2 linked regions of the Granulicella sibirica genome follow. The protein of the gene in region 1 binds, or shares a complex with, the protein of each later gene. Links are inferred from orthologs where the notes say so. Each region holds a gene or a part of one and is shown on either strand. Other genes may lie near its edges.

What was found.
Region 2: the proteins of mnmG (region 1) and mnmE are in contact, whole or in part, in a solved structure (PDB 9HIP), measured with the Escherichia coli proteins. The link is inferred for Granulicella sibirica from one-to-one orthologs.

Annotation. Positions count from the first base shown.
Region 1 is NZ_RDSM01000001.1:1,883,462-1,886,685, reverse strand. The notes cover bases 16-2,920. They hold mnmG (tRNA uridine-5-carboxymethylaminomethyl(34) synthesis enzyme MnmG), read left to right. Parts: upstream 16-355; coding sequence 356-2,485; downstream 2,486-2,920. Other genes in these bases: msrA (peptide-methionine (S)-S-oxide reductase MsrA), read left to right, coding at 2,565-2,920. Outside these bases: GRAN_RS07895 (family 43 glycosylhydrolase), read left to right, coding at 1-5; more of msrA, read left to right, coding at 2,921-3,224. UniProt on the Escherichia coli protein: NAD-binding protein involved in the addition of a carboxymethylaminomethyl (cmnm) group at the wobble position (U34) of certain tRNAs, forming tRNA-cmnm(5)s(2)U34.
Region 2 is NZ_RDSM01000001.1:2,011,771-2,015,002, forward strand. The notes cover bases 189-3,101. They hold mnmE (tRNA uridine-5-carboxymethylaminomethyl(34) synthesis GTPase MnmE), read right to left. Parts: upstream 2,374-3,101; coding sequence 1,003-2,373; downstream 189-1,002. Other genes in these bases: GRAN_RS08300 (glycosyltransferase family 2 protein), read left to right, coding at 189-994; GRAN_RS08310 (DUF2461 domain-containing protein), read left to right, coding at 2,483-3,101. Also shown: more of GRAN_RS08300, read left to right, coding at 1-188; more of GRAN_RS08310, read left to right, coding at 3,102-3,184. UniProt on the Escherichia coli protein: Exhibits a very high intrinsic GTPase hydrolysis rate. Involved in the addition of a carboxymethylaminomethyl (cmnm) group at the wobble position (U34) of certain tRNAs, forming tRNA-cmnm(5)s(2)U34.

The sequences.
Region 1 (3,224 bases):
AATAGCAGGCATTCGAAATCGGCAAGAAACCCGGTTAAATCGCACGGAAATTTATTTTTCGCGTATTTGCCCGTAAACTCGCTTGTCAAGCCCTCGAAGAGCGTAAGTTCAACAAAGGAAAAGGAAAAGTCGATGTCCTGCGAGTTACGGTGAACTCGATAAAATAGAAGCAGAAAGATACGAGAAGAGGCCTTTCTTTAGCTGCGAGCTCTCATGTCGGCGTAAGCTCTTTATTTGCTAATATTTAGGCGTAAGCCATTTGTTTACTATCATTTACAGCCGTAACTTCTTCGTAAGTGCTACAAAATGAAAGACTTGTACCCGGGCTATGGGGAGGGGGGAGGGGGTCGAAACTATGCCGTACACCGAACAATACGACGTTTTGGTAGTCGGAGCCGGTCACGCCGGCTGCGAAGCGGCCATGGCCGCCGCTCGCATGGGTCTCCGCACCGCCCTCTTCACCCTGAACCTCGACCTCATCGCCCAGATGTCCTGCAACCCCGCCATCGGCGGTATCGCCAAGGGCCATCTCGTCCGCGAAATCGACGCATTGGGCGGCATCATGGGCCAGGTCGCCGACGCCACCGGCATCCAGTTCCGCCTCCTCAATACCTCAAGAGGCCCCGCCGTCTGGAGCCCTCGCGCCCAGTGCGACAAGGCCCTCTATCGCGTCAAGATGCGCGAAGTCCTCGAATCCCAGTCCAACCTCTTCATCAAGCAAGCCGAAGTCATCGACCTCGAAATCGGTCCAGTCGAAACCGAGGGTGCCCCACCTTCGGCGGCTGCATCGCCTAAGGTGGGATCCACGGAACCCCAAACCATCCGAGGCGTAAAACTCCGCGACGGCCGAACCATCTACGCCCACGCCACCATCGTCACCACCGGAACCTTCCTCAACGGCCTCATCCACTGCGGCGAGCAGCAGTACACTGCCGGCCGCTCCGGCGAACCCGCCTCCGTCCTCCTCGGCGAAGCCCTCAAGCGCCTCGGCCTCCGCGAGTGCCGCCTCAAGACCGGAACGCCTCCGCGTCTCGATGGCCGCACCATCGACTGGTCCCGCTTCACCGAGCAGCCCGGCGACTCCGACCCCACCCCGTTCTCCTTCAGCACGAAAAAGATCCCCCTCCGCCAGATCTCCTGCCACATCGCGACCACGACGCCCGAGACCATCCGTCTCATCCGCGAGAACGTACATCGCTCCCCCATGTACACCGGCCAGATCGAAGCCATCGGCCCGCGCTACTGCCCGTCCATCGAAGACAAGATCGTCCGCTTCCCGGACAAGACCCAGCACCAGTTCTTCCTCGAGCCCGAAGGCCTCACCACCCACGAGGTCTACATCAACGGCATGTCGACCTCGCTCCCCATGGAGGTTCAGGCCGCGATGGTCCATTCCATCCCCGGCCTCGAGAACGCCGAGATGCTCCGCCCCGGTTACGCCATCGAGTACGACGCTATTGACCCCACCGAACTCGACCGTACTCTCAAGGTGAAGCGTTTCGAAGGCCTCTATCTCGCCGGCCAGATCAACGGAACTTCAGGCTACGAAGAGGCCGCGTGCCAGGGCATCATGGCCGGAATCAACGCCGCCCTCTACGCAACGTGGAGAAAAGATGAGGGTGCCCCACCTTCGGCGGCTTCATCGCCTAAGGTGGGAGACGAGGACGCCCGGCCTCCCTGCCCAACCTTCACCCTCGACCGTTCCGAGGCCTACACCGGCATCCTCATCGACGACCTCATCGCCAAGGGCACCAACGAGCCCTACCGCATGTTCACCAGCCGCGCCGAGTTCCGCCTCCACCTTCGCATCGACAATGCGGACCTTCGCCTCACCCCGTACGGCCGCCGTCTCGGCCTCATCGACGACGCCACCTGGGCCGCCTACGAGGCCCGCCAGGCACGCTCCGCCGCCTTCGCGAAGCTCCTTGAGACTACCCGCGTCACCACCGAGCAGCCGACCGTCGCGATCGTCGAAGCGATCGCCCCCGAAGACCCGCATACGCTCAAGGGACAAACCTACGCCCAACTCCTCAAGCGCCCCGAACTGACAATCGACCTTCTGGCCCCCATGTTCCTAGCCAGGCTCGCCGCAAAGACGGGTGCCCCACACCTCGCCTCTGAGATGTGGGATCAAATGACTCATCCGTTGTATCCATGGCTCGAAGCCATCGCCGAGACTCCTGATCACCTTCCCGCCTGGGTCCGCAACGAGATGAAGACGGTCGAAACCGAGATCAAGTACTCCGGCTACCTCGTTCAGCAGAAGCGTTCCATCGACAAGCTCAAGCGCGCCGAAAACCGCCAGATCCCCCTCTGGTTCGACTACAAAGCCTGCTCCGGTCTCTCTCGCGAGATGGTCGAAACCCTCACCCGCGTCCGTCCCATGACGCTCGGCCAGGCCAGCGGCATCCCCGGCGTTACTCCCGCCGCCGTAGCCCTCGTCAACTGCTTCCTCGAAATTCAAGCGAAAGCCCGCGCTAGCTAGCCTGCTCTGTATCTCTTGAGTCTGATTCGCGTCCTATAGAAGTGCAGTTCCGAATACCGGCTCAAGAAAGGGCCACAGCATGTCAGCAACCAGCAAATTCGATCTCTCCGGAACGCTCCGCGCCGGAGCATTCGCTCTCGTCATCCTCGCCGCGGTCGCCTTTGGCTGGCGCGGCGTCTCCCACGCCCAGGGCGCAGCCCTCCTCAGGACGCCAGCACCTGTCCCGCAGGTCGACGAGCAGCCTCACGCAGGCCGCGAAAAGGCAGTCTTCGCCGGAGGCTGCTTCTGGGGAACGCAGTCCGTCTTCCAGCGCGTCAAGGGCGTCATCCACACCGAAGCCGGATATTCCGGAGGCAACGCAAATACCGCCACCTACGATCAGGTGACAACGGAAACGACAGGCCACGCCGAGTCGGTCGAGATTACCTACGATCCGTCGAAGATCACGTACGGTCAGCTTCTCCGCATCTTCTTCACCGTCGGCCACGATCCCACCACCCTCAACCGCCAGGGACCCGACCAGGGCACAAGCTATCGCTCCGCCATCTTCTACTCGAACGAAGAGCAGAAGAAAGTCGCTTCGGCTTACATCGCCCAGCTCGAAGAGGCACACATCTTCAAGGCAAAAATCGTCACCGAAGTCACGCCACTCAAGGGCTTCTACGACGCCGAGGCCTATCACCAGGACTACGCAACCAACAACCCGAACAACCCGTACATCCAGGTCTGCGACCGCCCA
Region 2 (3,232 bases), 130 kb from region 1 along the record:
GAAGTCAGCCTCCATCATCATTCCGACATTTAATGGCGCTTCCCGTATCGGGAACTGCCTGACGGCCCTGCTGGATCAGACCGCGGGCCGGGACATTGAGATCCTCGTAATCGACGATGGATCGAAGGATGAGACAGGGGACGTCGTTCGCCGATACCCTACTGTCCGTCTCATCTCCCGGGCGAATGCCGGACCTGCCGCAGCCCGGAACCTGGGCGCATTCGAGGCGCGGGGAGAGATTCTTCTCTTTACCGACGACGACTGTATTCCCATGACAGGCTGGCTCGATGCGATGCTTACGCCCTTCGAGAGCCGCGAGGTTGTTGGTGTCAAAGGAACATACTGTACGCGGCAACGGGAGCTCGCAGCACGCTTTGTCCAGGTCGAATACGAAGATAAGTACCGCCTTATGGCCGACCTGCCAAGCATCGATTTTGTCGATACCTACTCGGCTGGCTTTCGACGCGAGAACTTCCTGGAGATGAACGGGTACGACACCTCGTTCCCTGTCGCATGCGCGGAGGACGTCGAATTGTCCTACCGGATGTCCGCGCGTGGCTGGAAGATGGTCTTCGCGCCGAAGGCCGTTGTCTGCCACACCCATCCCGACTCGTTCTCGCGCTACCTAAAGAAGAAGTACAAGTTCGCCTTCTGGCGGGTCTTGGCCGTGCGCAAGAACCCAAGCAAGGGTGTCAAAGACAGCCACACGCCTCAAGTGATGAAGCTTCAGCTTCTTTTTGCGCCTGCACTTGTGACTGCTGCTGTGTTTGACCTCATCGTACGGCCCGCTGTCCCCGCCACCGCAATTGTTCTAGGAGCCTTCGTACTCAGCACCTTGCCCTTCGCTGCTCGAGCCTTTGCCAAGGACCCGCTGATCGGGATGCTCTCGCCCGCAATCCTTGCAGCGAGGGCCTGCGCACAGTTATTTGGTGTTGTCGCTGGCGTCATGTTCGCTGGGAGAAGGCAAGCCGAAGTCGCCACGAATCCACGGTAGTGACCTACTCACTTCCCAATGCAGAAGGTAGAGAAGACCAGGTTCAACACGTCGTCTGGTGTTGTCGTCCCCGTTAGCTCATCGAGAGGCTGCAGCGCTGCGTAAAGGTTTAACATAACCATCTCATGAGGGATCCGCGCGGCGACCGCCCTCCGCGCCTCGCTGAGAGCCGCCAAGGATCGGCTCACAGCATCATGCTGACGAACGTTCGTCAGCAACCCTGATTCGAGCGTGGCTGTGCCGTGGATCCGCGACGTGATCGCCTCCCTGAGAATATCGATACCCACTCCGGTGAGCGCGGAGACGTGAACTCCTTCGTCGAGGCCAGGGACTGACGCCCCGGCGGTATCCGGAAGCAGATCGGTCTTGTTTCGGACAAGGATGTATGGGCGATTCTCTAATTCTTTGCGCAGAAGACGCTCTTGGCTGCTGATCACCTTGGACGCGTCCGTCACCACAAGAATGAGGTCGGCCGCAGCGAGCGCTTCATGGCTCTTGGCAATACCAAGCATCTCCGCTTCGTCGGTCGTGGTCCGTAAGCCGGCTGTGTCGATCAACTCGACCGGAATCCCTTCGATCGCGACTCGCTCGGAGATGAGGTCGCGTGTCGTCCCGGGCGTTGCGGTCACGATTGCCCGATCGCGGTCGAGCAGACGATTGAACAGGGAAGACTTTCCCGCGTTCGGCTCTCCGACAATTGCCAGCTTCAGGCCCGCGTGGAGAATGCGGCCATATTGGAACGAGTCAGCCAGAGATCGGAGAGGCGCTTCGACCGCATCAAGCGACGCGACGATCTTCTCATCGGGCAGCACGTCGATGTCATCCTCGGCGAAGTCAATTCCGGCTTCGAGGGATGCGATCAGGTAGAGCAGTGCTCGTTTGGTCGGTGAGAGTCGTCTTGAAAGTGCTCCCCCCAATTGTTCCGCCGCGAGCCGCGCCTGGTGATGGGTGGTTGCGTCGATCAGGTCGCGAACGGCCTCCGCTTGCGTGAGGTCCATTCGTCCGTTGAGAAACGCGCGCTGCGTGAACTCTCCCGCCCGGGCAAGCCGTGCTCCGCCTGCTAGCGCTTGCTCGATGAGGAACCCGAGAACGACCGGCGATCCGTGCGATGCGATCTCAAGCACATCTTCTGCCGTGTAGGAGTTCGGTGCCGCAAAGTAAGTGATCACCGCCTCGTCGATCAGGTGTCCGCTCGCGGGATCGAGGATGCGCACAAACGTTGCACGCCGCGGTTCAGCAGACACCTCAAGTTTGAGAAGAGGCATGAGAGTCTGCAAAGCGGCTGGCCCCGACAAGCGCACGATCCCGATGCCACCGCGGCCGGGTGGCGTCGCGACGGCGACGATCGTGTCCTGTTCCAACGTGAGATCGGGGTCCATAGGGAGGTTTGTCCGTTCCTCTTAGGATGCCACGCCAAACCGGACCGCGAGTTTGCGATAGGCTCGCGCTCGTGCGAATCAACAGGCCTCGGGCGCTTACCATAGCGCTATGCCAGTGCACTTTTCCGAGAACGCGCTGAAGTTCCTGCGCGGCCTCACTCGACACAATGATCGCGAATGGTTCGGAGCGCGGAAGACCATCTATGAAACCGAGCTCAAGGCTCCTATGCTCGAGCTCATCGGCGAGATCAACGACGCATTCCTCGACTTCGCGCCGGAGCATGTCCGTCCCCCGCAAAAGGCGATGATGCGCATCTATCGCGACATCCGCTTCTCGGCCAACAAGGCTCCCTACAAGACGCGGCTTGCAGCGTGGTGGTCACGCGATGGTATGGAGAAGACCTCGGGCGCCGGCTTCTACACGAGCTTCGGTCCCACGGGCTTGACCGTTGCGGCGGGCGTCTATGCACCGGACAAGTTTCAGCTTCTTGCCATCCGCAGACACCTTGTGGAGCACCATGCCGAGTTCCTCAAGCTGCTCCAGTCGAAAAAGATGAAGGTAAGCCTGTCGGAATTCGAAGGCCAAAGCCTGACGCGGCCTCCCAAGGGCTTCGCTGACGCCACCATCTCTGCAGAGGCGATGCGGTTGATCATGTGCCGGCAATGGGGTGTCTCCGCGACGCTGCCGGTGGAGACGGCGCTTGGTCCTGGGCTCACGAAGGAGGTCGTCAGCCGCTTCAAGCTTGCGGCTCCGATGGTTGCTCTCCTGAATGAACCGTTGTTGAAACGACAGCCGAAACCAATGTTCTAGGTAAGCGTCCGCTGCTGTTGCAGCACCTCGGGCGGAGCCACTAGAACC